4 regions of the Klebsiella sp. CSG-1 genome follow, and region 3 is predicted to be linked to each of the others. Evidence: predicted binding sites of a transcription regulator. Region 3 holds the regulator's gene; each other region holds the start of a gene.
The links. The regulator PurR, encoded in region 3, represses purine synthesis genes. The targets are predictions, from matches to a motif close to CANGCAAACGTTTGCNTG.
Positions count from the first base shown of each region.

Region 1: the regulator PurR is predicted to act here: its motif matches at 5,688-5,705, upstream of purT (formate-dependent phosphoribosylglycinamide formyltransferase).
Region 2: the regulator PurR is predicted to act here: its motif matches at 3,397-3,414, upstream of AC007G_RS17685 (NCS2 family permease).
Region 4: the regulator PurR is predicted to act here: its motif matches at 2,512-2,529, upstream of pyrD (quinone-dependent dihydroorotate dehydrogenase).

Region 1 covers NZ_JBWNLD010000008.1:237,379-245,376, reverse strand. The annotation lists gene zwf (glucose-6-phosphate dehydrogenase) at 218-1,693, shown strand; gene edd (phosphogluconate dehydratase) at 1,915-3,726, shown strand; gene AC007G_RS19905 (bifunctional 4-hydroxy-2-oxoglutarate aldolase/2-dehydro-3-deoxy-phosphogluconate aldolase) at 3,766-4,407, shown strand; gene purT (formate-dependent phosphoribosylglycinamide formyltransferase) at 4,470-5,648, opposite strand; gene AC007G_RS19895 (YebG family protein) at 5,784-6,188, shown strand; gene AC007G_RS19890 (tellurite resistance TerB family protein) at 6,286-6,972, shown strand; gene ptrB (oligopeptidase B) at 7,090-7,998, shown strand, end outside.
Region 2 covers NZ_JBWNLD010000007.1:76,576-84,573, forward strand. The annotation lists gene AC007G_RS17665 (EAL domain-containing protein) at 1-1,332, shown strand, start outside; gene soxS (superoxide response transcriptional regulator SoxS) at 1,337-1,666, opposite strand; gene soxR (redox-sensitive transcriptional activator SoxR) at 1,752-2,213, shown strand; gene AC007G_RS17680 (glutathione S-transferase family protein) at 2,471-3,136, shown strand; gene AC007G_RS17685 (NCS2 family permease) at 3,527-4,876, shown strand; gene AC007G_RS17690 (Na+/H+ antiporter) at 5,026-6,672, shown strand; gene AC007G_RS17695 (LysR family transcriptional regulator) at 6,769-7,650, opposite strand; gene AC007G_RS17700 (CidA/LrgA family protein) at 7,753-7,998, shown strand, end outside.
Region 3 covers NZ_JBWNLD010000009.1:24,380-32,377, forward strand. The annotation lists gene AC007G_RS20290 (MFS transporter) at 1-801, opposite strand, end outside; gene cydH (cytochrome bd-I oxidase subunit CydH) at 965-1,054, opposite strand; gene purR (HTH-type transcriptional repressor PurR) at 1,350-2,375, shown strand; gene punR (DNA-binding transcriptional activator PunR) at 2,394-3,305, opposite strand; gene punC (purine nucleoside transporter PunC) at 3,415-4,599, shown strand; gene cfa (cyclopropane fatty acyl phospholipid synthase) at 4,895-6,043, shown strand; gene AC007G_RS20320 (riboflavin synthase subunit alpha) at 6,109-6,744, opposite strand; gene mdtK (MdtK family multidrug efflux MATE transporter) at 6,974-7,998, shown strand, end outside.
Region 4 covers NZ_JBWNLD010000010.1:221,124-229,121, reverse strand. The annotation lists gene ssuD (FMNH2-dependent alkanesulfonate monooxygenase) at 1-847, opposite strand, end outside; gene AC007G_RS22500 (sulfonate ABC transporter substrate-binding protein) at 844-1,806, opposite strand; gene ssuE (NADPH-dependent FMN reductase) at 1,799-2,374, opposite strand; gene pyrD (quinone-dependent dihydroorotate dehydrogenase) at 2,625-3,635, shown strand; gene zapC (cell division protein ZapC) at 3,803-4,345, shown strand; gene AC007G_RS22480 (YcbX family protein) at 4,352-5,461, opposite strand; gene rlmKL (bifunctional 23S rRNA (guanine(2069)-N(7))-methyltransferase RlmK/23S rRNA (guanine(2445)-N(2))-methyltransferase RlmL) at 5,560-7,665, shown strand; gene AC007G_RS22470 (ABC transporter ATP-binding protein) at 7,678-7,998, shown strand, end outside.

The DNA of each region.
Region 1 (7,998 bases), on a different contig from region 3:
TCAGAGTCGTATTTTATTAACTTAAAACCGGTCGAAAGAACGAACAAGTTTAGCCGCTTGCCCAAATAGTCGCCGAAACTTTTCTCCACGTGCGGTTTAGCGCCGGGAATGGCGGCCTGAGGGTTTCGGGAAGTTCGTAAACACAGTACAGTGCAGTGTAAGAAAATTACAAATATAGCCTGGCATAAGCACCAGACTATCAACTGAGGAGAATGACATGGCGGTAACGCAAACGGCCCAGGCATGCGATCTGGTCATTTTCGGCGCGAAGGGTGACCTGGCGCGGCGTAAATTGTTGCCTTCCCTGTATCAGCTCGAAAAAGCTGGCCAGATCAACCCTGAGACCCGGATTATCGGGGTCGGACGTGCTGACTGGGATAAAGATGCTTACACCAGGGTCGTACGTGAAGCGCTTGAAACCTTCATGAAGGAAAAGATTGATGAAGGTTTGTGGGACACCCTGAGCGGACGTCTGGATTTTTGTAACCTCGATGTGAACGATACCAAAGCGTTTTCCCGTCTGGGCAAAATGCTGGATCAGGAAAACCGCGTCACCATCAACTACTTTGCCATGCCGCCAAGCACTTTTGGCGCCATTTGCAAAGGCCTCGGCCAGGCGAAACTGAACGCCAAACCTGCGCGCGTGGTGATGGAAAAACCGCTGGGCACCTCTCTGGATACCTCCCGCGAGATCAACGATCAGGTCGGCGAATTCTTCGAAGAATGCCAGGTTTACCGTATCGACCATTACCTCGGCAAAGAAACGGTGCTCAACCTGCTGGCGCTGCGCTTTGCGAACTCCCTGTTTGTCAATAACTGGGACTGCCGCACGATCGACCACGTTGAAATCACCGTCGCGGAAGAAGTGGGTATCGAAGGCCGCTGGGGTTACTTCGATCAGGCCGGGCAAATGCGCGACATGATCCAGAACCATCTGCTGCAGATCCTGTGCATGATCGCGATGTCGCCGCCGTCAGACCTCAGTGCCGACAGCATTCGTGACGAAAAAGTCAAAGTGCTGAAGTCGCTGCGCCGTATCGACCGCTCCAACGTACGTGAGAAAACGGTCCGCGGCCAGTACACCGCCGGCTTCGCCCAGGGTAAAAAAGTCCCGGGCTACCTCGAAGAAGAGGGGGCGAACAAATCCAGCAATACCGAGACCTTTGTGGCTATCCGCGTCGATATCGATAACTGGCGCTGGGCCGGCGTGCCGTTCTACCTGCGTACCGGTAAACGCCTGCCGACCAAATGTTCTGAAGTGGTGGTTTATTTTAAAACCCCGGAGCTGAACCTGTTTAAAGAGAACTGGCAGGAGCTGCCGCAGAACAAGCTGACGATTCGCCTGCAGCCGGATGAGGGCGTGGATATTCAGGTCCTCAACAAAGTGCCGGGTCTTGACCACAAACACAATCTGCAGATAACCAAGCTGGATCTGAGCTATTCGGAGACCTTCAACCAGACTCACCTGGCGGATGCCTATGAACGTCTGCTGCTGGAAACCATGCGTGGTATCCAGGCGCTGTTCGTGCGTCGCGATGAAGTTGAAGAGGCGTGGAAGTGGGTTGACTCCATTACTGAAGCCTGGGCTGCCGATCGCGATGCGCCGAAGCCCTATCAGGCAGGTACCTGGGGGCCGGTCGCCTCTGTGGCGATGATCACCCGCGACGGTCGTTCCTGGAACGAATTTGAATAGTTTGCGCGTTATCCGGAGGAGTTATTTTACCGGTAACATGATCTGACGCAGCAAGTCGCATAATTTTTGCTCTTTTAAGCCCCGGGAGGATTCACCCCCGGGGCTTTTTTTATTACACTGCGGATAGATATTTTGCCGCTGAGCTGCAGTGTTGGTGCCTTTCACCTTCTAAGAGGTTGCTAAAATGCTGTGGCCGGACAGATAAAAATTCAGGAGCCTTTATGAATTCGACAATGTTACGGGTAACAAATCGCATTATCGAACGGTCGCGCGATACCCGCACCGCCTACCTCGCACGGATTAACCAGGCGAAGACGGATACCGTCCATCGCGCGCAGCTGGCGTGCGGTAATCTCGCCCACGGCTTTGCTGCCTGTCAGTCGGACGATAAAGCCTCGCTGAAAAGCATGTTGCGTAACAATATCGCCATCATCACTTCTTACAACGACATGCTGTCCGCCCACCAGCCCTATGAGTATTACCCGGATATCATCCGCAAAGCGCTGCATTCGGTGAATGCGGTAGGCCAGGTCGCGGGAGGCGTACCGGCGATGTGTGACGGCGTCACCCAAGGGCAGGACGGGATGGAACTCTCCCTCCTGAGCCGCGAAGTGATTGCAATGTCGGCCGCGATCGGCCTGTCGCATAACATGTTCGACGGCGCGCTGTATCTGGGCGTATGTGACAAAATTGTCCCCGGACTGACGATGGCCGCGCTCTCCTTTGGCCACCTGCCGTCAGTATTCGTGCCGTCTGGCCCGATGGCCAGCGGCCTGCCAAATAAAGAAAAAGTACGCATCCGCCAGCTGTATGCCGAGGGTAAAGTCGATCGTATGGCGCTGCTGGAGTCTGAAGCGGCCTCCTACCACGCCCCGGGTACCTGCACATTTTACGGCACGGCGAACACCAACCAGATGGTGGTGGAATTTATGGGCATGCAGCTCCCGGGCTCGTCGTTTGTGCATCCGGATGCCGAATTGCGCCAGGCGCTGACCGCCGCCGCCGCACGCCAGGTAACGCGCATGACCGGTAACGGTAATGAATGGATGCCGCTGGGCAAAATGTTTGATGAGAAAGTGGTGGTGAACGGGATCGTTGCGTTGCTGGCAACCGGCGGTTCGACCAACCATACGATGCACCTGGTCGCAATGGCTCGCGCGGCGGGCATTATCATTAACTGGGATGATTTCTCCGATCTCTCCGATGTTGTGCCGCTGCTGGCGCGCCTTTACCCGAACGGTCCGGCGGATATTAACCACTTCCAGGCCGCGGGCGGCGTACCGGTGCTGGTTCGTGAGCTGCTGAAAGGCGGTTTGCTGCACGAAGATGTCAACACCGTAGCCGGTTTTGGTCTCTCCCGTTACACCATGGAACCGTGGCTGAATAACGGCGAGCTGGACTGGCGCGAAGGGGCGACGGCGCCATTAGACGATCAGGTTATTGCGACTTTCGACAAGCCATTCTCTCGCCATGGCGGGACGAAAGTGCTGAGCGGCAACCTCGGGCGTGCGGTGATGAAAACCTCGGCCGTACCGGTTGAGAACCAGATAATTGAAGCCCCGGCGGTGGTGTTTGAAAGCCAGCACGACGTTTTGCCTGCTTTCGAAGCCGGAATGCTGGACAAGGATTGCGTGGTGGTTGTTCGCCATCAGGGGCCAAAAGCGAACGGCATGCCAGAATTACATAAACTTATGCCGCCACTTGGTGTATTATTGGACCGCCGTTTCAAAATTGCGCTGGTTACCGATGGTCGACTCTCTGGCGCATCTGGCAAGGTCCCGTCAGCAATCCACGTTACGCCTGAAGCGTACGATGGTGGGCTGCTGGCAAAAGTACGTGATGGCGATATTATCCGCGTCAACGGGCAGACGGGCGAACTGACGCTGCTGGTGGATGACGCTGAGCTGGCTGCACGCCAGCCGCATGTTCCTGACCTCAGCGGTTCGCGCGTCGGGAGCGGCCGGGAAATGTTCGCAGCGCTGCGTGAAAAACTCTCCGGAGCCGAACAGGGCGCAACCTGCATCACTTTTTAAGACGATACAATTTGTAGATCTGGCGAGAGAGAAACTCTAATGAAAAACTGGAAAACAACTGCAGAAGCAATCCTCACCAACGGCCCGGTTGTCCCGGTGATCGTGGTGAAAAAGCTGGAACACGCTGTGCCGATGGCCAAAGCGCTGGTTGCCGGCGGCGTACGCGTACTGGAAGTCACGCTGCGTACCGCATGCGCGCTGGATGCGATCCGCGCGATTGCGCAAGAAGTGCCGGAGGCGATTGTCGGCGCAGGTACCGTAACAAACGTTGAGCAGCTGAAAGCCGTCACCGAGGCTGGCGCGCAGTTCGCTATCAGCCCGGGTCTGACCGAGTCCCTGCTGAAAGCGGCGACTGAAGAAGGGACCATCCCGCTGATCCCGGGGATTAGCACCGTCTCCGAACTGATGCTGGGCATGCAGTATGGCCTGAAAGAGTTCAAATTCTTCCCGGCGGAAGCTAACGGTGGTGTAAAAGCGCTGCAGGCGATTGGCGGTCCGTTCGCGCATATCCGTTTCTGCCCGACTGGCGGCATCTCACCGGCGAACTACCGCGACTACCTGGCACTGAACAGCGTGCTGTGCATCGGCGGTTCCTGGCTGGTTCCGGCGGATGCGCTGGAAGCGGGCGATTACGACCGTATTACCAAAATTGCTCGCGAAGCGGTTGAAGGCGCGAAGTAATTTTCACGCCCTGATAAATGGCGAAATCCAGACCCGGTAGCGTTGACGCGACCGGGTTTTTTTTATCCCTGAACCTGCACCGCTGACGCGGCGGCTTTCGCGCGAGCCACCGCCTCATCGACGCTATCGGCGACGGCCAGCGTGACGCCCAGTCGACGAGAACCGTCAATCTCCGGCTTACCGAACAGGCGTAGCTGCAGTCCCGCCCCTACCGCGCCCTGGAGATTGCTAAAGGTGACGTTCTGGCTGGTGAGCTGCGGCAGAATGACCGCGGAGGCCGCCGGGCCATACTGACGAATCGCGCCAACCGGCAGACCGAGGAAGGCGCGAACGTGCAGCGCAAATTCCGAGAGGTCCTGGGAAATCAGCGTCACCATTCCGGTGTCATGCGGGCGAGGGGAGACTTCACTGAAAATCACCTCATCACCGCAGACGAACAGCTCCACGCCAAACAGACCGTAGCCGCCAAGCGCCAGCACGACTTTGCTGGCAATCTCCTGGGCGCGGGCCAACGCCAGCTCGCTCATCTGCTGCGGCTGCCAGGATTCGCGGTAATCGCCATCCTCCTGGCGATGGCCGACCGGCGCACAGAAATGGACGCCATCGACCGCGCTGACGGTAAGCAGGGTAATTTCAAAATCGAAATTCACCACCCCCTCGACGATAACCCGACCGGCGCCCGCGCGGCCGCCTTGTTGCGCGTAGCGCCAGGCCTCGGCCAGCTGGTCAGAGTGACGAATAAAGCTCTGGCCTTTACCAGAAGAGCTCATGACCGGCTTCACAATGCAGGGAAGGCCAATCTCCGCGACGGCTTCGCGAAAGGCCGCTTCGCTGTCGGCAAAGCGGTATGCCGAGGTGGGAAGCTGCAGCTCCTCTGCGGCCAGGCGGCGAATACCTTCGCGATTCATGGTCAGTTTCGCCGCGCGAGCGGTGGGGACGACTTTCTGCCCGGCCTGCTCCAGCTCCACCAGCATATCCGTGGCGATGGCTTCAATTTCCGGCACGATAAAGTCGGGTTTTTCTTCCGCAATCAGCGCGCGCAGCGTTTCACCGTGTAGCATGTTGATGACGTGCGAACGATGCGCCACTTGCATCGCCGGCGCGTCGGGGTAGCGGTCGACCGCGATGGTCTCAATACCCAGCCGTTGGCACTCAATGGCGACTTCTTTACCCAGTTCGCCGGAACCTAACAACATCACCCGCGTCGCTGCCGGACGCAGCGCTGTGCCTAATAACGTCATGACTCTTTTCCACAGTAAAAAAACATGCGTCGCATTATAAACGAAAACGTTTGCGTCTGTCTTTACGGCTGTTGGTTGAGTCCCGGGTGAAAATTTGCTATACTGTATAAAAATACAGTATAAAGAGGCTGCACAATGGCGGTTGAAATTAAATATGTGGTGATCCGCGAAGGTGAGGAAAAGATGTCGTTTACCAGCAAAAAAGAGGCCGATGCTTACGACAAAATGCTCGATCTTGCCGAGGTCCTCAACGACTGGCTGGTCGAGTGCCCGCTGACGCTGGATGAAATCCAGCGCGATGAAATGGCAATGTGGCTGGCGGAACGTAAAGAGACATTGCACCACATCCTGAGATCAGGAAAACTCCCGGAAGCGGAAGCGGAAGCGGAAGCGGAAGCGGAAGCGGAAGACGGTACGAACGGCCAGGCTTCTCAGGACGAGAGCTCCGCGGCTGAAACCTCAGAGGCCGCAGCGGAGGGAGCGAGCGAACAACCCGCGGCAACCGCGCCTGTAAAATCGCGCAAGGTGAAGGCCGCCTGAGTCCGGCCGAATTTGCGCATCTTTAGCTGCTCATAACATTTCCTGACATCTCGTCGTTTAGGCTGATGACATCGCTTAATAAGCAACGAGGGAAATCATGGCTAACTGGCTTAATCAACTCCAGTCCCTGCTGGGCCAGCAGGGACCGTCTTCCTCATCAGGCGAGCGGTCTGATGGTAAAAGCTTCCTTCTGCCTGGGGCGCTGGGCGGCCTGGCGGGGCTGCTGGTGGCCAGTAAATCATCGCGTAAGCTGCTGGCTAAATATGGCACCAGCGCACTGCTGGTTGGCGGCGGCGCGGTGGCGGGAAGCGTGCTGTGGAACAAGTACCAGCAAAAAATGCGGGAAAATTCCCCTGCGCAATCTGTCGCTTCTCCTGTACAACCCGCCGGGGCGTCAACCTCGCCAGCCTCCGGGCTCGATGCCCGCAGTGAACGGCTCATTCTGGCGCTGGTGTTTGCCGCGAAAAGCGACGGGCACATTGATGACAGCGAGCGGGCAAACATTGATGAGCAGCTGCGCGCGGCTGGTATTGCCGTGCAGGGGCGCGTTCTTATCGATCGCGCTCTGGCCCAGCCTCTCGATCCGCAGCGTCTGGCGCAGGGCCTCACCAGCGAGCAAGAGGCGCTGGAGATCTATTACATCAGCTGTGCGGCGATCGATATCGACCATTTTATGGAGCGTAGCTATCTCAACGCTCTGGGTGAGGCTTTAGGCCTTCCGCCGGAAGTGCGTGCCGACATCGAACAGGATATCCAGGCACAAAAACAGGCGCTTTCTACCTAAATCCGCAGGTTTTGCTTGCAACGTGGGCCACTTTTGCCACCCTTATACACACGCCATCCTTCAAGCCGCTTCTTGAATGATTTTGTGTATGAAATACAGGATGCAGAAGACCAAAAGATGCCACCAAAAGCAAAACGAATTCCCCACGCCATGACCCTTCATGGCGATACCCGTATCGATAATTACTTCTGGCTGCGCGACGACGAGCGTTCGCGGCCGGAAGTACTTGATTATCTTCGCGAGGAAAATGAGTACGGACAGCAGGTCATGGCGACTCAACGTAGCCTGCAGGAGCGGGTGCTAAAAGAGATTATTGACCGTATCCCGCCGCGCGAAGTCTCCGCGCCCTACAGCAAAAATGGCTACCGTTATCGTCAGGTGTATGAGCCGGGCTGTGAATACGCTATTTATCAGCGTCAGTCGGTGCTGAAAGAGGAGTGGGATGAATGGGAAGTGCTGCTCGATAGCAACCAGCGCGCGGCGCAGAGCGAATTCTATACTCTCGGTGGGCTGGGCATTTCGCCGGATAACACGATGATGGCGCTGGCGGAGGATTATCTCTCCCGTCGGCAGTATGGCCTGCGCTTGTGCAATCTGCAAAATGGCGAATGGTATCCTGAAGTGCTGGAAAACGTTTCGCCGGAATTCGCCTGGAGCAATGATTCGCAAACGCTGTGGTATGTCCGCAAGCACCCGACTACGCTGCTGCCTTATCAGGTCTGGCGGCATACCGTGGGCGCTTCGCCGCACTCCGATGCGCTGGTCTACGAGGAGAAGGATGAAACCTTCTACGTCAGCCTCCATACGACCACCTCCCGGCAATTCGCCGTTATCTATCTTGCCAGCGCGACAACCAGTGAAGTGCGGCTGCTGAATACCGAAATGCCGGATGCGGAACCGGTGTGTTTCCTGCCGCGGCGTAAAGATCACGAGTACAGTCTCGATCATTACCAGCATGCCTTTTATCTTCGCTCTAACCGCGAGGGGAAAAACTTCGGTCTCTACCGTACCCATGAGCGCGACGAG
Region 2 (7,998 bases), on a different contig from region 3:
TCGATTGTTCGCAGCCTGCTTTATGTTGACGATTTAATTTATGCCGACGGTCCCCGTTTGTTTTGCTCGACTGCGGTCCGCCCCGATAGCGCATGGCGTATTCCGTCGGCGAATTATACCAAAAAGCCGGATATCGCTATCTACTATTACCGCGATACGCCTTTCTATCCCGGCTTTGCGATGAACTATATGCAGCGAGGGCACTACATTGCGGTGATTAATCCACTCTCCTACAGTTCGTTAATATCGAGTGATAAAGATTTATCCTACGGTTTGTACGATACAAAAACGAATCAGTTTTTTTCCACCAGTAGAAATGCCGACCCCGCGGTACTGCATGGCCTGATTCGTCAGGAAGATGCCTTTTTTCGCCAGGGTAACCGGGTGTACACCGTGGCTCATTCCGCCATCCGCCCGATCGCCGTGATTATGTCTACCTCGTACGCCAGTTATTACCAGAGCTTTTATGATCAGGTGACGCTCACCCTCCCGCTGGGGGGGATTTGCAGCATTTTGATCTTACTGGTGTGGTTGCGCACCCGGCAGCAATACCATTCACCGCGCAATATGTTGCAACGCGCGCTCAATCGGCGTCAGCTGTGTCTGCATTATCAGCCGATTATTGATATCGAAAATAACCGCTGCGTCGGAGCCGAAGCGCTGCTGCGTTGGCCGGGATTTGACGGGCCGGTGATGACGCCGGCGGAGTTTATTCCACTGGCGGAAAATGAAGGGATGATTGCGCAGGTCACCGATTACGTGGTGGATGAGTTATTTTCCGAACTCGGGGAATTTTTGGCCGGGCATCCGCATCTGTATATTGCGATTAACCTGTCGGCCACTGATTTCCACTCTTCGCGGCTCATTGCCCAAATCGGTGAAAAGGCGCGGAGCTCCGCGGTGAATATCGATCAAATTAAAATTGAAGTCACCGAGCGCGGATTTATTGACGTGCAGAAAACGATGCCGGTCATCCAGGCATTCCGCGCAGCCGGATATGAAATTGCTATTGATGACTTCGGTACCGGCTATTCCAATCTGCATAATCTCCACTCGCTTAACGTGGATATCCTGAAGATCGATAAATCGTTTATCGATACGCTCACCACCAATAGCACCAGCTACACGATCGCCGAGCATATTATTGAAATCGCCCGCAGCCTGGGCTTAAAGACCGTTGCCGAAGGCGTCGAAACGGCGGACCAGGTTAACTGGCTGCGAAAACGCGGGGTCCGGTATTGTCAGGGCTGGTACTTTGCGAAAGCGATGCCGCCACAGGAGTTCAGGCAGTGGCTGGCCAACGCGCCCAGGCTGCTCAGCCCTTGCATGTGAACGCTCAGGCGGAAATTTGATGACGATAATCGCTGGGGGTGCGGTCGAACTCCCGGCGAAATACCCGTGAGAACGTCTGCTGCGACACGTAGCCCAGATCCATCGCAATATCAAAGATGGGTCGCTGGGTGGTCCGCAGCGCCTCTGCGGCCAGCAACAGCCGGCGCTGGCGGATGTAATCGCCCAGCGTTTGATGCATCACGGCGCGGAACATCCGCTGGAGGTACCATTTTGAGTACCCGGATTTTCTGGCGACTACATCAATGTTAAGTGGTTGATCGATATGTTCATCAATCCATTCAATAAGCGTTTGGATAATATCCTGATGGGACATAAAGCGGCCTCTCTCAATTCTCGATTCGTCGTTTTGTCTGCGGGCGAGTATAATTCCTCAAGTTAACTTGAGGTAAAGCGCTTTTATGGAAAAGAAATCCCCCCGTATTAAAATGCTGTTGACCCCCGGCGAGGTGGCAAAGCGTACCGGCGTTGCCGTCTCTGCCCTGCATTTCTATGAAAGCAAAGGGTTAATTCACAGCCAGCGTAATGCCGGTAATCAGCGGCGCTATCGCCGCGATGTGCTGCGCGCGGTGGCGATCATCAAGATTGCCCAGCGAATCGGCATTCCGCTGTCGACCATTGGTGATGCGTTCGGCGTGTTGCCGGAAGGGCATAACCTCAGCGCGAAGGAGTGGAAACAGCTCTCATCGCAGTGGCGGGAGGAGCTTGATCGGCGTATTCATACCCTGACCGCACTGCGCGACCAGCTGGATGGTTGTATCGGCTGCGGCTGTCTGTCGCGACGCGACTGCCCGCTGCGCAACCCGGGAGATAAGCTGGGTGAAGAGGGGACCGGCGCGCGACTGCTGGAGGATGACGTATAAAACTAAAGCGCCACAACAGGGCGCTTTAGTTGTTTTCCGGTCTTGGTCTTTAACACTATCCTGGTCGTTCGCAGGAGGGTTTCCCCCGACGTCGGCTCACCTCGGTATTGCGCAAGATGTTGCTGGAGGTTCCGGTTTGCGCCGACAACTTAATTGTGGCACAGCCCGGCTTTTTCACCCGTTTATTTCGGCGAAATTTTTCCGCCAATCGCCGTCAGTTCCTATAGTTAATTCGAACGAATTACGGGAGAACCTCCATGCTGACGGTACATCATCTCAATCAATCACGATCCCAGCGCGTGCTGTGGGCGCTTGAAGAACTCCAGTTGCCTTATCGCATTGTCAGCTACCAGCGGGAAAAAAATATGCTGGCGCCGCCGGCGTTAAAGCAGATCCACCCGCTGGGGAAATCTCCGGTGGTGGAAGATAACGGCTACGTGCTGGCGGAATCGGGCGCCATCCTCGAGTACCTGCAGGAAACCTACGATAGCGACCACCGGTTCAGACCGCAGGCGATAGCGGATAAGCTGCAATACCGTTTCTGGCTGCACTATGCCGAGGGCTCACTGATGCCGCTGATGGTGATGAAACTGGTGTTTGCCAGTCTCGGTAAACCGCCCATTCCGCTCGGGATGCGAACGCTGGGCAATGCCCTGGGTAAAGGGGTACAGAAGGCCTGGCTGGACCGGCAAATCGCCACGCACGCTCGCTATATTGAGGATCATCTCTCCCGTCAGCCGTGGTTTGCCGGCGCGCAGCTCAGCATGGCCGATATCCAGATGAGCTTTCCGGTCATGGCGCTGCTGGCGCGCGGCGGCATCAAGGATGTACCGCGGATCGCACAGTGGGTGCAGCGAATAGAGCAGCGTCCGGCCTGGCAGAAAGCGATTGAACGCGGCGGCCCGTTCACCCTGCCGGAGTGAGGCGGTAATTTTTGTGATGGCCGCGGTGAATTGCTATCAACGCAATACAAAAATGTTACCGGATTGCGCATAGACGACAACGTTTGCGCATCGACTGGTTATTTCATGAACGCCATAAGCAAAATTTAGCGAATTAACACAAACTTCAGTTGAAAAGGCCCGTCTAAAGGCTGGATAATCGTTTGCCTTTGTATTTTGCTCGCTATTTATCCCTGTTCTGGGGGGAGCAAATTCATTCTGACCACCGTATTGTATGCGCGGAGTTAAACGTTTGCTTTTTTGCAGCCCCCCTGGCGCTGCGAGGTAGCACAAGGAGATCGCGTTTAGCTGGCAGTGGATGGTCCACCACGCATACGGACGAACGATTAAAATTTTCAGGGGAAGTTTTCTATGTCTACGCCTTCAGCGCGTACCGGCGGTTCATTAGACGCCTGGTTTAAAATTTCAGCTCGTGGCAGCTCCGTTCGTCAGGAGATTGTTGCCGGTTTAACCACCTTCCTGGCAATGGTGTACTCGGTCATTGTTGTCCCGGGCATGTTGGGTAAAGCCGGGTTCCCTCCGGCAGCCGTGTTCGTCTCGACTTGTCTGGTCGCCGGCGTAGGCTCTCTGGTGATGGGGCTGTGGGCAAACCTGCCGCTGGCCATCGGCTGTGCGATTTCGCTGACCGCGTTCACCGCCTTCAGCCTGGTGCTGGGGCAGCACATCAGTATTCCGGTTGCGCTGGGCGCCGTGTTCCTGATGGGCGTGCTGTTTACCGTTATCTCTGCCACCGGTATTCGTAGCTGGATCCTGCGCAATTTACCGCAGGGCGTTGCGCACGGCACCGGGATAGGTATCGGCCTGTTTCTGCTGCTGATCGCCGCCAACGGCGTGGGCCTGGTGATTAAAAACCCGCTGGACGGTTTGCCGGTCGCGCTGGGTCACTTCAACAGCTTCCCGGTGATTATGTCGCTGGTGGGGCTGGCGGTGATTATTGGCCTCGAAAAAATGAAAGTGCCGGGCGGTATTCTGCTGACCATTATCGGCATTTCGATCGTCGGGCTGATTTTTGACCCGAGCGTTCATTTCTCCGGTATTTTCGCGATGCCGTCGCTGAGCGACGACAAAGGCAACTCGCTGATTGGCAGCCTCGATATCATCGGCGCGCTAAACCCGGTGGTTCTGCCAAGCGTCCTGGCGCTGGTGATGACGGCGGTATTTGATGCCACCGGCACGATTCGCGCCGTGGCGGGGCAGGCAAACCTGCTGGATAAAGACGGGCAGATTATCAACGGCGGTAAAGCCTTGACCACCGACTCCCTGAGCAGCGTCTTCTCCGGCGTGGTCGGGGCGGCACCGGCGGCGGTGTACATCGAATCTGCGGCAGGTACTGCGGCGGGCGGTAAAACCGGCCTCACCGCGGTGACCGTTGGCGTGCTGTTCCTGCTGATTCTGTTCCTCTCTCCGCTCTCTTATCTGGTACCTGCGTATGCCACGGCGCCAGCGCTGATGTATGTTGGTCTGCTGATGCTGAGCAACGTGGCGAAAATCGACTTTAATGATTTCGTCGATGCGATGGCCGGGCTTATCACGGCGGTCTTTATCGTGCTGACCTGTAACATCGTCACCGGCATCATGATTGGCTTTGCCGCCCTGGTCATTGGCCGTCTGGTGTCCGGCGAGTGGCGCAAGCTGAACCTGGGGACCGTCATCATCGCGGCCGCGCTGGTTATCTTCTACGCCGGTGGTTGGGCCATTTAAGCTTTTCCTGCCAATAGCGGGCGGCTCAGGCCGCCCGTTTTATTTTTAAGCCACATCCTGTTTCCTTTTGCGTTAATCTGAGTAGCGTATTATCCAGAGACATGACGCCTCCGGTGTAAAAAAAAGAAAACGCAGCAAACAGGGAACACATGGAAATATTCTTCACCATACTCATTATGACCCTCGTGGTCTCTCTCTCCGGGGTGGTTACACGCGTACTGCCCTTTCAGGTTCCACTACCACTGATGCAAATCGCCATTGGCGCGCTGTTGGCGTGGCCGACGTTTGGTTTGCATGTTGAATTCGACCCCGAGCTGTTCCTGGTCTTGTTTATCCCGCCGCTGCTTTTTGCCGACGGCTGGAAGACGCCGACCCGCGAATTTATTGAGCACGGACGAGAAATCCTCGGGCTGGCGCTGGCGCTGGTGCTGGTCACGGTGGTGGGTATTGGCTTCCTCATCTACTGGATCGTGCCGGGTATTCCGCTGATTCCCGCCTTTGCGCTGGCGGCGGTGCTGTCACCGACCGATGCCGTGGCGCTGTCAGGCATCGTGGGCGAAGGGCGCATTCCGAAAAAAATTATGGGGATTTTGCAGGGCGAGGCGCTGATGAATGATGCCTCCGGCCTGGTCTCGCTGAAGTTTGCCGTCGCCGTGGCGATGGGCACGATGGTCTTTACCGTCGGCGGTGCCACGGTCGAGTTCCTCAAAGTCGCCATCGGCGGTATCCTGGCCGGGTTTGTGGTGAGCTGGCTGTATGGTCGTTCGATGCGCTTCCTCAGCCGCTGGGGCGGCGACGAGCCGGCGACGCAGATTGTTCTGCTGTTCCTGCTGCCGTTTGCCTCCTACCTGATCGCGGAACATATCGGTGTTTCCGGGATTCTGGCGGCGGTGGCGGCGGGGATGACCATCACCCGTTCCGGCGTGATGCGCACCGCGCCGCTGGCCATGCGTCTGCGTGCGAACAGTACCTGGGCGATGCTGGAATTTGTCTTTAACGGCATGGTCTTTCTGCTGTTGGGTCTGCAGCTGCCGGACATTCTGTCGACGTCGCTGGTGGCGGCGGAAGCGGATCCGAATGTTGAAACCTGGATGTTGTTTACCGACATTATCCTGATCTACGCCGCGCTGATGCTGGTACGTTTTGGCTGGCTGTGGACGATGCGCAAGTTAAGCCAGCGTTTCCTGAAGAGGAAACCGATGGAGTTTGGCTCGTGGACCACCCGTGAACTGCTGATCTCCTCCGTTGCCGGGGTACGCGGGGCGATAACCCTCGCCGGTGTGCTGTCGATTCCACTGCTGCTGCCTGACGGCAACGTCTTCCCGGCCCGCTATGAGCTGATCTTTTTGGCCGCCGGGGTGATTCTGTTCTCGCTGTTTGTCGGGGTGATCGCGCTGCCAATTTTGCTACGTCACATTGAGTCGAGCGACCATGTTCAGCAGCGTAAAGAAGAGCGGCTGGCGCGCGCGGCGACGGCAGATGTGGCGATTGTCGCGATTCAGAAAATGGAGGAGCGTCTGGCGGCCGACACCAAAGAGAATATTGATAACCAGCTGCTGACCGAGGTCAGTTCGCGGGTGATTGGTAATCTGCGCCGCCGCGTCGACGGACGCAACGATGTGGAAACCTCTATACTCGAAGAGCAGCTTGAGCGTCGGTTCCGTCTGGCGGCGCTGCGTTCAGAACGCGGAGAGCTGTATCATCTTCGTGCGACCCGGCAGATCAGCAATGAAACGCTGCAGAAGCTGCTCCACGACCTTGACCTGCTGGAAGCGCTGCTCATCGAAGATCAGTAGCACCGCACCGCTTCCCCGGCGGCGCTACGCTGGCCGGGCGATGAATTCAGAATGACTGTTTTTGTCGCCCGGACAGGCGCAACGCGCCTCCGGGACTTACTCCAGCCAGAACGCCTTACTGCATTCCAGCCACGCCTGCGCGCTGTGCGACAGATAAACGCCTTCCCGCCAGATCATCCCCAGCTCCCAGTGCAGCTCACTCTGCAGCGGTATCCAGCAAAAATTCTGCGCGTCGAGACGTTCGCAGATCGGCTGCGGCAGTATGGCCACGCCGATTCCCGCCTGCACCATGGCCGCGAGGAAATCCCACTGGCCGCTGCGCACCGCGATGCGGGGCTTCACATCATGACAGGTAAACAGCGCCATCAGCTGCCGGCTCAGCGCGAAATCTTCGTTATAAATGACCAGCGGATGGGCCGCGAGGGCTTCCGGCGAGAGCGACTGAACGCTTTCCCACTCCTCGGTTCTCGGCGTCAGCACGCACAGCGGATGGTTGAACAGCGGCAGCGTGCTCAGGCCGCTGTCCTCGTCTACCGGCAGCGCCGTCATGGCGAGATCCAGCTCGCCGTTGCTCACCGCCTGCTGAACCGTCAGCCCACCGAACTCGGCAATCTTCAGCTCCACGCCCGGGTAGCGCTGGCGAAACAGGCCGATCGGTTCTGCCATCAGCATCCCGACCATCGGCGGGATCCCCAGTCTCAGGACCCCTTTGTGCAGGTGGTTAATATCGCTCAGCTCCGATTCCAGCTGATGAAACTCGCCCAGAATCGCCTGCCCACGCTCAAAAACAACCCGACCGGTATCGGTCAACAGGAGCCGGCGGCCATCGCGAATCAACAGGGTGCAGTTCAGCTCATCTTCCAGATTTTTGAGCATTTTGCTGATCGTGGGCTGTGTGACGAACAGTTTTTCCGCAGCGCGCGTAAAACTCTGCTGACGCACCACTTCGACAAAATAGCGCAGCGTTCGGATATCCATAATTATTCCCAGAGACTATACCTGTGATGATTTTAATTCATTTCTGTCCGCTCAGGCGGCTCTCTATACTGCATACCTTGCTTCTTTTCAGGAATTTCGCTCATGGCCTTCGCGCCAGCTCGTGTGACCCCCTTCGTTGTACAGCGCCTCCAGGTCCCGGTTCAGGTGCTGATTTATGCCGGATTGTTCGTCTGCGCTGAATATTTGGTTAACTGGCTGCATCTGCCGCTGCCGGCGAACCTGGTCGGTATGTTGATGCTGCTGGCGCTGATTATCTGTCGGGTTATCCCGCTGAACTGGGTGCGGGCCGGCGCGCGCTGGCTGTTGGCGGAAATGCTGCTGTTTTTC
Region 3 (7,998 bases):
CCCGGAGACGGAACGGTCGGCGAATTTACCGCCGAGGTAGTTACCCAGTGAAAAGCCGACGCCAATCAACACCAGCATGGCGGTGACGAACAGCGGTGAGGCGTGCGTAATGGTGTGCAGCACCGGTGAAATATAGGTATAGAGGGTAAACATCGCGCCGGCCCCCAGCACGGTGGTCAGCAATGCGGAGAGCACCTGCGGACGAACCAGCACCGAGAGCTCCTGTTTTACGTTCGGACGCTCGCCAGCGCTGCCTTTGGGCAACGAAAACCACAGGCTGACCATCGCCACCAGCCCCAGACCTGCCGTCGCGAGGAACGACATCCGCCAGCCGATGGTCTCGCCAAGCCATGTCGCCGCCGGAACGCCGCCAATATTAGCGATAGTCAAGCCCATGAACATGGTCGCCACCGCGCTGGCCTGTTTGTGTTTCGGCACCACGCTCGCCGCCACCACCGACCCGAGGCCAAAGAAAGCGCCGTGGTTAAGACTGGTGATAATGCGCGAAATCAGCAGCGTGGTGTAATCCGGCGCCATTGAGGAGAGAATGTTCCCCAGCGTAAAGATAGCCATCAGAAAAATCAGCGCATTTCTGCGCGCGCGATGAGAGAGCAGCAAAGTCATCAGCGGCGCACCGACCATCACGCCGATCGCATACGCGCTGATCAGCATTCCCGCCGCCGGAATTGACACGTCGACACCTTTGGCAATCACCGGCAGCAGCCCCATCGGGGAAAACTCCGTGGTGCCAATACCAAACGCGCCTATCGCCAGCGCTAACAAGGGAAAGTTGATTTTCATTCAATGACTCCAGCAGACCGTCATCGGCGACGGTATCTCATCAGAAGTCAAAAGCATGACATCAATCACAAAAAAACAAAAGTAAACGAAATGGCAAAAGATTTTTGCGAAATTGATAATAATGGCGGGACATCGGGGGAAAGAGCCCTCTCCCCCGGATAAATCAGTGCAGCACCGCGGTCAGGCCGGCGGCCACGATCAGACCCAGGACAATAATCGTTGTCGTCAGCGAAAACTTTAAATCTGTATCCATCAATTTTTCCCCCAGTTATCCCCACATGAAAAGTGAGCTTGCTCATTTTTGCACAATATAGCGCAAAAATCTTCCATGTTTTAGGGTGATGCACATTTTTGCTCTTCCCCTTTGCCGCAAGATCGGACAAAATCCCACGCTAATTTGAAAGCGTATCGGCCATTGACCCCTTCCTGTCGTTCTGTGTCGTTTTCCCGACGTGATGCAATGTTGAAAATTGTATTCAGGGTGTGTATAGGCAAACGTTTACGTATCGATAATCAGACGATCAGGTCAAGGTCTGGAGTGAGAAGTAATGGCAACAATTAAAGATGTAGCGAAGCGCGCAAACGTTTCCACTACAACAGTGTCACATGTAATTAACAAAACCCGTTTCGTGGCGGAAGAAACCCGCAACGCCGTGTGGGCGGCGATCAAAGAGCTGCACTATTCCCCCAGTGCCGTTGCTCGCAGCCTGAAGGTTAATCACACCAAATCGATTGGCCTGCTGGCCACCAGCAGCGAAGCGGCCTATTTCGCTGAGATTATTGAAGCCGTAGAAAAGAGCTGTTTCCAGAAAGGCTATACCCTGATTCTGGGCAATGCGTGGAACGATCTCGAAAAGCAGCAGGCCTATCTGTCGATGATGGCGCAAAAGCGCGTCGACGGCCTGCTGGTTATGTGTTCTGAATATCCGGAATCGGTGCTCAGCATGCTGGAAGAGTACCGCCATATTCCGATGGTGGTAATGGACTGGGGTGAATCCAAAGCCGACTTTACCGATTCGGTCATCGATAACGCCTTTGAGGGCGGTTATATGGCCGGTCGCTATCTGGTGGAACGCGGCCATCGTGAAATCGGCGTGATCCCGGGTCCGCTGGAGCGTAACACCGGCGCCGGGCGCCTGGCGGGCTTTATGAAAGCCATGGAAGAAGCGCAGATCGCCGTTCCGGAAAGCTGGATTGTGCAGGGAGACTTCGAGCCTGAATCCGGCTACCGCGCAATGCAGCAGATCCTCAGCCAGCAGCATCGCCCGACGGCGGTCTTCTGCGGCGGCGACATCATGGCGATGGGCGCAATCTGCGCTGCGGATGAGATGGGGCTACGCGTGCCGCAGGACATTTCGCTGATCGGGTATGATAACGTGCGTAACGCCCGCTATTTCAGCCCGGCGCTGACCACCATCCACCAGCCGAAAGATTCGCTGGGGGAAGCGGCCTTCAATATGCTGATGGATCGTATCGTCAACAAGCGCGAAGAGTCACAGTCGATCGAGGTTCACCCGCGGCTGGTAGAGCGCCGCTCCGTCGTAGACGGCCCGTTCGTCGACTACCGTCGCTAATCGCCCGTGCGGCGCCGGTTACTCCGGCGCCCGCAGCCACTCCCGGTTTAACGTTTCACTGTCCCCCAGATAATCCAGTAGCCACGACAGCGCCGGTGACGTGTCGCTCTGCTGCCAGGTCAGGCAGCACGCGGCGTCCGGGAACGGGTTTTCCAGCGCCAGCGCGGTCCATTCACCGCGGTCAATCCACGGGCGAGCAAAATGGCTCGGCACCATCCCTACGCACAATCCCGCCGAGAGGCAGGTGGCCGAGGATTCCCAGTCCGGCACCACCACCCTTTTCTGATTGTCCAGTAGCCAGGTCGTGCGTTTTGGTAGCGAGCGGGAGGTGTCCTCCCTGACCAGCGACGGCCAGTTGCGCAACACATCATCGCTGAGCGGCCCGCTCATCTGCGCCAGAGGATGATGGCTCGCCACCACGCAATGCCAGCTCAACATCCCCATATCGCGAAAGGCGTAGCGTCCCCCCACCGGAATCGAACGGGTTGCCCCGATAGCCAGTTCCACGCGTCCGTCGGCCAGCGCGTCCCAGACACCGTTGAAAACCTCCTGAAAAACAATCAGCTCGACATCGGGAAAGTGACGATAAAAATCAACAATCATCTGGCGCATACGGGCCGGTTTAACAATGTCATCCACGGCTATCGACAGCTGACCACGCCAGCCGTTGGCTATCTGCTGACACTGCTGGCGGGTGATCTGCATTTTTTTGATAACAGATCGTCCTTCCTGTAAAAACCAGAGCCCGGCGGTGGTCAATTCGACATCGCGATGGCGGCGTTCAAAAAGCGGTACCGCCAGCCACTCCTCCAGCTGACGTACGGTATAACTGACCGCCGAAGGTACGCGGTGCAGCTCCTGCGCCGCGGCGCTAAAGCTGCCGTTGCGGGCGACAGCATCAACAACTTCGAGTGAGTATTCGGACCACATATTCTGCCTGCAAAAATTTTGAACGCATGTAGCAAATATTAGCGTTTCACAAGCCAGAATGCACTCCCTACACTCTGCGGCATCATACCTGCATCTATAAGAGAATGTTATGCAACAACCCGGGAAAGGATTTTTAGTGTGGCTGGCGGGACTCAGCGTGCTGGGTTTCCTCGCTACCGACATGTATCTGCCGGCCTTTTCGGCCATCCAGCAAGATCTCAATACTTCTGCAGCGTCGGTCAGCGCCAGTCTGAGCCTGTTCCTCGCCGGCTTCGCCATCGGGCAGCTGTTCTGGGGCCCGCTCTCGGACCGCTACGGACGTAAACCGATTCTGCTAACCGGGCTGGCGATCTTCGCTATCAGCTGTCTGGGAATGCTGTGGGTGCGTGACGCCACTCTGATGCTGGTGCTGCGCTTTATCCAGGCGATCGGCGTCTGCGCGGCGGCGGTGACCTGGCAGGCGATGGTCACCGATTATTATCCAGCTCAGCGCACTAACCGTATTTTCGCCACCATTATGCCGCTGGTGGGTTTATCGCCGGCTCTGGCGCCGTTGCTCGGCAGCTGGCTGCTTGCCCATCTGGAATGGCAGGCCATTTTTGCCACCCTTTTTGCCATCGCCCTGCTGCTGATGGTGCCCGCCCTGCGCCTGAAGCCGGTCGTCAGGCCGCAGGGTGACGTCCGCGAGAAGCTGACCTTTCTGACGCTGCTGCGCTCGCGCGAATACAGCGGCAACGTGCTGATTTACGCCGCCTGCTCCGCCAGCTTTTTTGCCTGGTTAACCGGGTCGCCGTTTATTCTCCATGAGATGGGCTACAGCCCGACCGCTATCGGTCTTAGCTATGTTCCGCAGACAATCGCCTTTTTAATCGGTGGCTATGGATGCCGCGCGGCGCTGCAGAAATGGCAAGGCCAACAGCTGCTGCCCTGGCTGCTGGTGATTTTCGCCGTCAGCGTGGCTGCCACCTGGATGGTTGGTCTGGTTGAAGATGTCTCAATTATTGCGGTGATGATTCCCTTCTGCGTGATGGCCATTGTCAATGGCGGGATCTACCCGATTGTTGTCGCCCAGGCGCTGAAGCCGTTCCCGCAGGCGACCGGTCGTGCCGCCGCGCTGCAGAACACGCTGCAGCTTGGTCTGTGCTTCCTGACCAGTCTGCTGGTTTCCGCGCTGATTGCCACGCCGCTGCTCACTACCACCAGCGTGATGCTGGTCTCTATCGTGCTGGCCGGGCTGGGTTATTTTATGCAGCGTCACAGCGTTTGCCTGACTACCGAATCGTCTCATGCATAAACGCGTTTCAGTGATGTTAAGGCTCAGTAATTAGCCTGCTAATATATTTTTATTGAAAGCCTGATTTCAGCGGCCTATACTGAACCGGCTTCACATAAATAAAATATTTTTTAAGATTAACGGGAGCAGGATGCATCCCGTTTCACCATGGAAGGCCTTTCGGCAAGGGTTATCGCCCTTCCTCTGTTCTACGTCGGATAGCAGCTTCACGGATATTCCGTGAGATTTCTCACAAAGCCAAAAAAGCGTCTACGCTGTTTTAAGGTTCTGATCACTTGGGCGTGATGGAGAAGCTATGAGTTCATCGTGTATAGAAGAAGTAAGCGTACCAAACGACGACTGGTACCGAATTGCAACCGAATTGCTCGGTCGCGCGGGCATTGAGGTTAATGGCACCGCACCCTCCGATCTGCGGATTAACAATCCGCTCTTCTTTAAACGTGTTTTACAGGAAGGGTCGCTGGGGTTAGGTGAGAGTTATATGGACGGCTGGTGGGATTGCGAACGGCTGGATATATTCTTCCATAAAGTACTCCGTGCCGGGCTGGAAAATCAGCTCCCTCACCATCTGAAAGATACGCTTCGCATCGCAGGCGCTCGCCTGTTCAATCTACAAAGTAAAAAGCGCTCCTGGATTGTCGGCAAAGAACATTACGACCTGGGCAACGATCTTTTCAGCCGGATGCTCGACCCCTATATGCAATATTCCTGCGCGTACTGGAAAGAGGCGCAATCGCTGGAAGAGGCGCAGGTGGCAAAATTAGATCTTATTTGCCGCAAACTGCAGCTGGAACCGGGGATGCGGGTGCTGGATATTGGCTGCGGCTGGGGTGGTCTGGCTTACTATATGGCCAAAAATTATCACGTTAGCGTAGTCGGCGTGACCATTTCCGCCGAGCAGCAAAAAATGGCCCAACAGAGATGCGAAGGGTTAGACGTTACCATTTTGCTGCAGGACTACCGTGACCTGCATGACCAGTTTGATCGCATTGTTTCCGTCGGGATGTTTGAACACGTGGGACCTAAAAATTACGCCACCTATTTTGAAGTGGTGGATCGTAATTTAAAACCTGACGGTCGTTTTTTATTACACACCATTGGCTCCAAAAAAACGGACCACAGCGTCGATCCGTGGATCAATAAATATATTTTCCCCAACGGTTGTCTGCCTTCGGTTCGTCATATCGCGCAAGCCAGCGAATCCCATTTCGTGATGGAAGACTGGCACAATATCGGCGCCGATTACGATACGACGCTGATGGCCTGGTACGAACGTTTCCTGGCCAGCTGGCCCGATATCGCCGATAACTATTCGGAACGTTTTAAACGTATGTTTAGTTATTATCTGAACGCCTGCGCGGGGGCTTTTCGCGCGCGCGATATTCAGCTCTGGCAGGTGGTCTTTTCTCGCGGTGTGGAAAACGGCCTTCGCGTGGCCCGCTAAAAATATCCCCCGTTAACACGGGGGATATTCTTTTCTTTCCTTCTTCATCCAACAGCAGCGGCCGATCATTCATCGCTCAGCTGTTGTGCCGCTTCTTTCGCTGCCAGCACGCGTTCCACGGTATCGACTACCGCCTGCGTTTGCGGGTCGATCTCGATATTCACCCGATCGCCGAGTTTTTTAATGCCAAGCGTGGTGCGCTGCAGCGTTTCCGGGATCAAATGCACGCAAAAACGCGTCGGGGTCACTTCACCGACCGTCAGACTGATGCCGTCAACGCCGATAAATCCTTTATAGAGGATATATTTCATCAGCGTCGGGTCCTGAACCTTAAACCAGATCTGGCGATTATTTTCCGAGGTCAGGATCTTGACGATTTCCGCCGTGGTCATAATGTGGCCGGACATCAGATGGCCGCCGATCTCATCGCTGAATTTTGCCGCTCGTTCCACGTTCAACACATCCCCCACCTCTACAGCGCCAAGGTTGGTAATACGCAGCGTCTCTTTCATCAGGTCAAAACTGATGCGCGGGCCGTCAATTTCGGTGACTGTCAGGCAGCAACCATTGTGCGCCACCGATGCCCCGGTTTCGATGCCGGCAAGCATATGCTCAGGCAGCTCCACCACATGGGTGCGAAAATTGGGTTTTTCATCGATGGACACCACTTTAGCGGTCCCCTGCACAATGCCTGTAAACATGCTTTACTCCTGTAGACTTTCGTGACGGTATCATTACCGTTATACCTGTCGGGAACAATACCAGTTGGCAAAACAGGTTGCCAGCGCGCATCGTGCCCTACCATTTTTTCACTGGCTTAATGGCGCATCCTCGCTACAATAGACTGGAAAATCCCTCTGCTCTTTCTTCTTGCTGCCATTTACGGCGGCTTTTTTAGTCTCAAAATAACAACAATATAAAGGTGTTCACGTGCAGAAGTATTTTATTGAAGCGCGTCAGTTATTAGCACTGGCCATTCCTGTGATCCTGGCACAGGTCGCCCAGACCTCCATGGGCTTTGTCGATACCGTGATGGCGGGTGGCTATAGCGCCACCGATATGGCAGCCGTCGCGATTGGGACCTCTATCTGGCTCCCGGCAATTCTCTTTGGCCACGGTCTGCTGCTGGCGCTGACGCCGGTTATCGCACAGCTAAATGGCTCCGGTCGCCGCGACCGCATTGCCCATCAGATTCGTCAGGGGTTCTGGCTGGCGGGATTCGTTTCGCTGCTGGTCATGGTCGTGCTGTGGAACGCCGGGTACATCATCAGCTCGATGCACAATATTGACCCGGCCCTCGCCGAAAAAGCGGTAGGCTACCTGCGCGCGCTGCTGTGGGGCGCCCCCGGCTATCTCTTCTTCCAGGTCGCACGTAACCAGTGTGAAGGCCTTGCGAAAACCAAACCGGGGATGGTAATGGGATTTATCGGCCTGCTGGTCAATATTCCCGTTAACTATATCTTTATCTACGGCCACTTTGGCATGCCTGAACTGGGCGGCATCGGCTGCGGCGTGGCGACGGCATCCGTTTACTGGGTGATGTTCTTCTGTATGATCTCCTGGGTACGTCGCGCCCGCTCTATGCGCGATATCCGTAGCGATGAAGGCTTCAGCGGACCGGACTTCAGCGTGCTTAAACGTCTGGTGCAGCTTGGGCTGCCAATTGCGCTGGCGCTGTTTTTTGAAGTCACTCTGTTTGCGGTCGTTGCGCTGCTGGTTTCTCCACTGGGGATTGTGGACGTCGCGGGCCATCAGATAGCCCTGAACTTCAGTTCGCTGATGTTCGTTTTACCCCTCTCGCTGGCGGCAGCGGTCACCATCCGCGTCGGCTTCCGTCTTGGGCAGGGTTCCACCCTCGATGCGCAGGTTTCCGCCAGAACCGGGGTTGGCGTTGGCGTCTGCATGGCGGTGATCACGGCGATTTTCACCATCCTGATGCGTAAGCAAATTGCCCT
Region 4 (7,998 bases), on a different contig from region 3:
TATCGCGTCGACCGTTGTGCAACGCGGCCATCCGCTGCTGTCCGACGGAGTCGGTTTTGGCAAAGGCGGCCTGCGCCCGGGCAATGGTGTCGTCATCCAGATGCGAGATGAGGCTTTCGGCCGCTTCCCAGGCTTCTTCATTGGTTTCCCGGACAATGACATGCAGACGAATACCGAAACGGACCGTACGACCGTGACGAGCGGCTTTTTCACGCACCTGGGCGATTTTTTCCGCCACCTGCTCCGGGGGCTCTCCCCAGGTGAGATAGAGATCGACCTGCTCGGCGGCGAGATCCTGCGCCACGTCGGACGAGCCGCCAAAGTAGAGCGGCGGGCGCGGCTGCTGCAGGGGCGGAAACAGCAGCTTCGCACCGCGTACCCGCTGGTGTTTTCCATTGAAGGTCACGGTTTCGCCTTCCATCAGGCGGCGCCAGATATGAGTAAATTCAGAAGAGGCTTCGTAACGTTCGGTATGGTCGAGGAAAACTCCGTCACCGGCGAGCTCCTGCGGATCGCTGCCGGTCACCAGGTTAAACAACGCCCGACCGTTGGACAGGCGGTCGAGCGTAGCGGCCTGGCGGGCGGCGACAGTCGGAGAGGTCACGCTCGGGCGCAGGGCAACAAGAAATTTCAGGCGCTGGGTGACGGGAATCATCGAAGCGGCAACCAGCCACGCATCTTCGCAGGAGCGCCCGGTCGGGATCAGGACGCCGGTAAAACCGAGGCGGTCCGCGGTTTGCGCAATTTGCTGCAGATAGCCGTAATCCACCGGGCGGGCACCCTCTTCAGTCCCCAGGTAGCGACCATCACCGTGGGTCGGTAAAAACCAGAACATATTCAGACTCATGATTTCGCTCCTTGTGCGGTTGCGGGTTGCCAGATGCGGGTACGGATGTCGACTTTTTTCGGCACCAGTTTGTTCTCGTAGAACAGATCGGCCGTTTGCTGCTGCCGGGCGGCGGTTTCGGCACTGACGGGAGTAATGGTGGTCGGCGGCCGATGGTCCAGATAGCTGGCGATCACCGTTTCAGGGAGGCCCATCGTTTTGGCCAGCAGGGTAATACTTTGCGGACGTTGGCTCAGCGTCAGGGCATCCGCCTGGCTGAAGGTGTCGAGCACGCCGCTAATAAAGGCGCCGTTCTTTTCTGCATAGGGGCGCGAAGCCAGATAGAAAGAGCCGGTTTGTTTCAGATCGGTTCCGTCTTTGAGCACCCGGGCGCTCGCTTGTTGCAGAGCGGCTGAATAGTAGGGATCCCAGATAGCCCATGCATCAACATTGCCCTGTTGAAACGCCGCGCGGGCGTCCGCGGGGGCAAGATAAACGGGCTGAATATCGCTGAATTTTAGTCCTGCCTGCTGTAATGCCCTTAGCAGCAGGTTGTGGGAGCTGGAGCCTTTCTGAAACGCGACCTTACGGCCCTTCAGTTCAGCGACGGTTTTGATCGGGCTGTTTTCCGCGACCAGAATCACTTCCGCTTTTGGCTTCGGGGGTTCCGCGCCGACGTAAACCAGATCGGCACCGGCGGCCTGGGCGAAAATCGGTGGGATATCGCCGGTACTGCCCAGATCGATGCTGCCGACGTTTAGCGCTTCAAGCATCTGGGGACCGGCGGGAAATTCTACCCAGGTGATTTTGCTGTTCGGGTAGCGTTTCTCCAGCAGTTGATGGCTTTTAGCCAGCACCATACTGACGCTGCCTTTTTGGTAGCCGATGCGCAGCGCGTCCGGCGCGGATTGTGCCGCATGGCTCAGGGCCGATAGCGTCAGCAACCCGCTCAGCGCGAGGGTCCTGAAAAGGTTAGGCATGTTCCACCCCGCGGAGGGTCTTGAGCGCGGGAGCGCGGCTGGTCGGGCGGTGCAGCGCCTGCCAGAAGGTCTCCAGCGCCAGGTCGAGGCGTCCCTGCAGATTAGGCGTAAACTGCGGCTTATGTTGATAGTCGGTGACCTGGCTATCGTCGGCGAATACTCCGTGCAGAATCTCCTGCGCTTTCAGGGCGTTGAGCACCGGTTTCAGCGCATAATCCACCGCCAGCATGTGGGCGATCGTGCCGCCGGTGGCCAGCGGCAGGACGATTTTCCCCTCCAGCGCCCGTTCCGGGAGCAGGTCGAGCAGCGTCTTCAGCGCGCCGGAAAAAGAGGCCTTATAGACCGGGGTAGCGATGATAAGCCCATCGGCGCCTGCCAGCTGTTCATTCAGCGTATGTAATGCCGGGTTATCGAAGCGAGCATACAGCAGGTCTTCCGGAGCAAAATTTTGCAAATGCCAGTGGCAGACTTCAACATCTGCCGCGGAGAGCGTCTCTCTGGCATATTCCAGAAGCGCGCTGGAACGGGAAGGGTAACGCGGACTGCCCGCAAGTGTAATGACACGCATCTTCTCTCTCCTTATAACCAAATGTTTGCATTTATCTATAATTGATAACATTTGCTGGCAGTGTGACAGAGCCGATTTATTTCCCTAAATGATTTTTCCACCCTTGTTTTGTCAGAAATTGCATAACGCGGGGGCGAAAAGTAAACGTTTGCGTTGGATGCGAGATTTTTTGTCGTAGGTCAATTCCCTTTCAGGCGTCAATCGAACATAATACGCCCCCGGTTTGCACACCGGGAATCCAGGAGAGTTCATGTACTACCCCTTCGTTCGTAAAGCCCTTTTTCAGCTCGATCCTGAGCGCGCTCATGAAGTTACTTTTCAACAATTACGTCGCGTATCAGGTACGCCGCTGGAAATGCTGGTCCGTCAGAAGGTGCCGTCCAAACCGGTCACCTGCATGGGTCTCACGTTTAAAAATCCGCTGGGTCTGGCCGCTGGGCTGGACAAGAACGGCGAGTGCATTGATGCGCTCGGCGCCATGGGTTTTGGCTCCATTGAAATTGGTACCGTAACGCCGCGTCCGCAGCCGGGGAACGATAAGCCGAGGATCTTCCGTCTGGTGGATGCCGAAGGTTTGATCAACCGCATGGGCTTTAATAACCACGGCGTTGATAACCTGGTTGAGAACGTTAAAAAGGCGCATTTTGACGGTATTCTCGGTATTAATATCGGTAAGAATAAAGATACGCCGGTTGAGCAGGGTAAAGATGATTATCTGATTTGTATGGAAAAAGTCTATCCGTATGCCGGGTATATCGCCATTAATATCTCTTCACCGAATACCCCAGGGCTGCGTACCTTACAATACGGCGATGCCCTGGATGATTTACTCTCTGGTATTAAAAATAAGCAGCTTGAGCTGCAGCAAAAGCATCAGAAATATGTCCCAGTCGCTGTGAAGATCGCCCCGGATCTTTCTCTTGAGGAATTGATCCAGGTGGCCGATAGTTTAGTTCGTCATAATATTGATGGGGTCATTGCCACCAATACTACTCTCGATCGTTCGCTGGTCCAGGGAATGAAATTCTGTGATGAAACCGGTGGCCTCAGCGGTCGTCCATTACAATTAAAGAGTACGGAAATTATCCGTATGCTGGCGACAGAATTAAACGGTCGTTTGCCGATTATCGGAGTCGGAGGGATTGACTCGGTGATCGCCGCACGGGAAAAAATCGCCGCCGGTGCAAGCCTTGTCCAGATTTATTCCGGATTTATTTTTAAAGGCCCTCCGCTGATTAAAGAAATTGTTACCCATATCTAATCTTTTCCTCCTCTGATCCCCCCCAGGGCTTTATTTCCGGCCCTGGTTGTTTTATATTCCTTCATTGTTGCTTATTTAGACATTTTAGTCTTTTCTTAATTTTGGAAATTATTCTGTTGCAGGATGCTATTGCATAAGAGATGCACGGGAAAGAGGACGGGGGAACGATGCGAATTAAACCTGACGATAACTGGCGTTGGTATTACGATGAAGAGCACGATCGTATGATGCTCGATTTGGCCAATGGTATGTTGTTCCGTTCGCGGTTTGCGCGTCGGATGTTGACGCCCGATGCCTTCTCACCTTCCGGATTCTGTGTCGACGATGCCGCACTGTATTTCTCTTTTGAAGAAAAATGTCGCGATATCGAGTTATCGAAAGAGCAGCGCGCGGAATTAGTTCTCAATGCGCTGGTCGCCATTCGCTTCCTGAAACCGCAGATGCCAAAGAGCTGGCACTTCACAACGCATGAAGTCTCCTGGCAGCCTGCCACCGGCGATGCCGCCAGCGCCTGGCTCAGCGATAGCGGACAGCAGGTTAATCTGCTGGTGGTTGAGCCGGGTGAAAATGCCGCGCTCTGTCTGTTGGCTCAGCCGGGCGTGACGGTCGCCGGGCGAGTCATGCAGCTGGGGGATGTGATTAAAATCATGAACGACAGGCTGCAACCGGCACAGGGTATGACCAGCTACAGCCTGGGTCAGGCGGTTTAAAGCGCGCTAAGGCGCCAGCCGTAAGGCCGTTTTCGGTATACAGCTACAGCACAGAATCGTGCCATCGTCAGCGACCGCGTTTTTCTTCAACGGGCTGACCTCGCCTTCTTCCAGTCTGATGCGGCAGCTGCCGCAAATCCCCGCCCGACAAGAGTAGGGGATTCGAATGCCTTTTTGCTCCAGCTGCTCCAGCAATACCTGCTGATTATTGCCGCTAAACCGCTGCCCCTGCCATTCAATTTCAATGACGGCATCCGGCTGTGCGACAACCGCGGGCGTATCGTCGCTCTCGCCTGCGCCATAGGCTTTTGCCGGGCCGCGAGTCAGCACTTCCACTTCATCGCCCACGCGCACTACGCCGCTGTTGCGGGCAATCAGGTTTTGTCCAAAATCGACATCGCCGCTATCCAGCGCGGTGCGGAACCGCTGCAGCGTGGCCAGCGGTTCACCGGAAGGATGCTTTTGCCCCCGTTCCGGACTGACGGTAGTCAGCACGCAGCGGCTGCAGGGTTTTGCTACGTCAAAAACCACGTCACCGATGCGAATCACTTTCCAGGTATCCTCTTCCCAGGCCGCCGCACCGGTCACCACCAGGTTAGGGCGAAACTGTTCCATTCGCACGCTGGCCGGACAGCGTTTTTGCAGATCGCGCAGTGAGGCTTCGTTAGCCAGCAGATAGGGGAAACCATCGGCGAAGGTGAGTGGGACGGCATCGTGGCGCTTCACCCGCCGGGTGAGGCGGGGTCCTAACCAGCGGAGCTGAACATCGCGGTTAAAGAAACCGCTGAGCCACTGGTTGACCGATGGTGGAGCGATCAGCGCGGTGAAGTGATTCCCCCATACCTCGGTAGGCTCCTCCTGCGCCGAAAAATCGCTGAAGCGCACCACCGCGCTGCTGCCGTCTACCGCCGTCAGATGAATACCGTCGTACAGCGGAGATGGCGTAAACTTCACCATCTGCGGAAACTGACGGGCGGTAATAAAGGTGCCATCGGTTTCCGTCACCATAAAGGCGCGATCGAAGGCCAGGCCGCTGATATCGGCAAACGCGTGCGTCAGACCAATTCCACGCATGGATTTGACGGGATGAATAAAAAGTCGCGATAGCGTTAGCATGCGCTGCCTCTGGGCTTAAAAATAAGCCTTTAACTTTATGACATGAGGCGCATATTGGCTATAATGCGCAACAATTTTCTTTTAGTAAAAGTGACGATATGAATTCTCTGTTTGCCAGTACGGCTCGTGGCCTTGAAGAGCTGTTAAAAACTGAACTGGAAGCACTTGGCGCGGTGGACTGCCAGGTAGTCCAGGGCGGGGTCCATTTTCAGGGAGATACGCGCCTGCTGTATCAAAGCCTGATGTGGAGCCGACTGGCTTCGCGCATCATGCTGCCGCTGGGCCAGTGTAGCGTGTATAGCGACCTGGATCTGTACCTCGGTGTGCAGGCCATTCCGTGGACGGAGATTTTCACCCCTGACGCCACCTTCGCCGTCCATTTTAGCGGGCTGAACGATGAGATTCGCAACAGTCAGTACGGGGCGTTAAAGGTTAAAGATGCGATCGTCGATAGCTTCACGCGTAAAAATCTGCCGCGACCCAACGTCGATCGTGAAAACCCCGATTTGCGGATTAATGTCTGGCTGAATAAAGAAACGGCGCACATTTCACTCGATCTTAGCGGCGAAGGTCTGCATCTGCGCGGCTACCGCGACGGCACCGGCATGGCGCCGATCAAAGAGACGCTCGCTTCGGCGATCGTCATGCGCTCTGGCTGGGTTCCGGGGACGCCGCTGCTCGATCCAATGTGCGGTTCCGGTACGCTGCTGATTGAAGCCGCCATGCTGGCGACCGATCGTGCGCCGGGCCTGCATCGCGGTCACTGGGGCTTCAACGGCTGGCTGCAGCATGATGACGCGGTCTGGAAAGAGGTGAAGGCCGAAGCGCAGACCCGAGCACGTAAAGGGCTGGCGGCCTATGAGTCGCGTTTCTATGGTTCTGACGTCGATGCCCGCGTCATTGAACGCGCGCGCAGCAACGCCCGTCGCGCGGGCGTCGGCGAACTGATCGCATTTGAAGCGAAAGATGTCGCCCAACTCAGCAATCCGCTGCCAAAAGGCCCGTACGGAACCGTTATCAGCAACCCGCCGTACGGCGAACGTCTTGAAAGCGAGCCGGCGCTGATTGCCCTGCATAGCCTGCTTGGGCGGACGATGAAAACCCAGTTTGGCGGCTGGAACCTGTCGCTGTTCAGCGCTTCGCCGGAGCTTCTGAGCTGCCTGCAATTGCGCGCAGACAAGCAGTTTAAAGCCAAGAATGGCCCGCTGGACTGCGTACAGAAGAACTACCATCTGGCGGAAAACGACGGCAGCGGCGCGGTCTCCCTGGCGGAAGATTTCGCTAACCGTCTGCGCAAAAATCTGAAGAAATACGAGAAATGGGCGCGTCAGGAAGGGATTGAGTGTTACCGCCTGTATGATGCCGATTTGCCGGAGTATAACGTCGCGATCGACCGCTACGGCGAGTGGGTTGTGGTACAGGAGTATGCGCCGCCGAAGACGGTTGATGCGCATAAAGCGCGTCAGCGTCTGTTCGATATTATCGCTGCAACGATCTCCGTGCTTGGCATTGCGCCGAATAAGCTGGTGTTGAAAACCCGCGAGCGGCAGAAAGGGAAAAACCAGTATCAGAAAATGGCCGAGAAGGGCGATTTCCTCGAGGTTCAGGAGTATAACGCGCGTCTGTGGGTCAACCTGACCGACTATCTGGATACCGGTCTGTTCCTTGACCACCGTATTGCGCGTCGCATGCTGGGCCAGATGAGTAAAGGCAAGGACTTCCTCAACCTCTTCGCCTACACCGGCAGCGCCAGCGTTCATGCCGGCCTTGGCGGGGCGCGTTCGACGACCACCGTCGATATGTCGCGTACTTATCTCGAATGGGCCGAACGTAACCTGCGCCTCAACGGCTTAACCGGACGCGCGCATCGTCTGATGCAGGCTGACGTGCTGGGCTGGCTGCGCGAGAGCGATGAACAGTTCGATCTGATCTTTATCGATCCGCCGACGTTCTCTAACTCAAAACGCATGGAAGATGCCTTCGACGTGCAGCGCGACCATCTGCGTCTGATGACCGATCTCAAACGTCTGCTGCGCAAAGGCGGCACGATTATGTTCTCGAATAACAAACGCGGTTTCCGTATGGATCATGACGGGCTGGCGCAACTGGGGCTGAAAGCGCAAGAAATTACCCAAAAAACGCTGTCTCAGGATTTCGCCCGTAACCGTCAGATCCACAACTGCTGGCTGATTACTGCAGCCTGAAAGGAATAAAGAATGTCATTAATTAGTATGCATGGTGCCTGGCTCTCCTTCAGCGACTCTCCGCTGCTGGATAATGCCGAGTTGCATATCGAAGATAACGAGCGCGTCTGTCTGGTCGGGCGTAACGGCGCGGGCAAATCCACCCTGATGAAAATCCTTAACCGGGAGCAGGGGCTGGATGACGGGCGCATTATTTATGAGCAGGATCTGGTGGTCGCGCGACTGCAGCAGGATCCGCCGCGCAATGTGACCGGAACCGTCTATGATTTCGTTGCGGAAGGTATCGCCGAGCAGGCGGCCTACCTCAAAGGCTATCACGATGTTTCGCAGTTG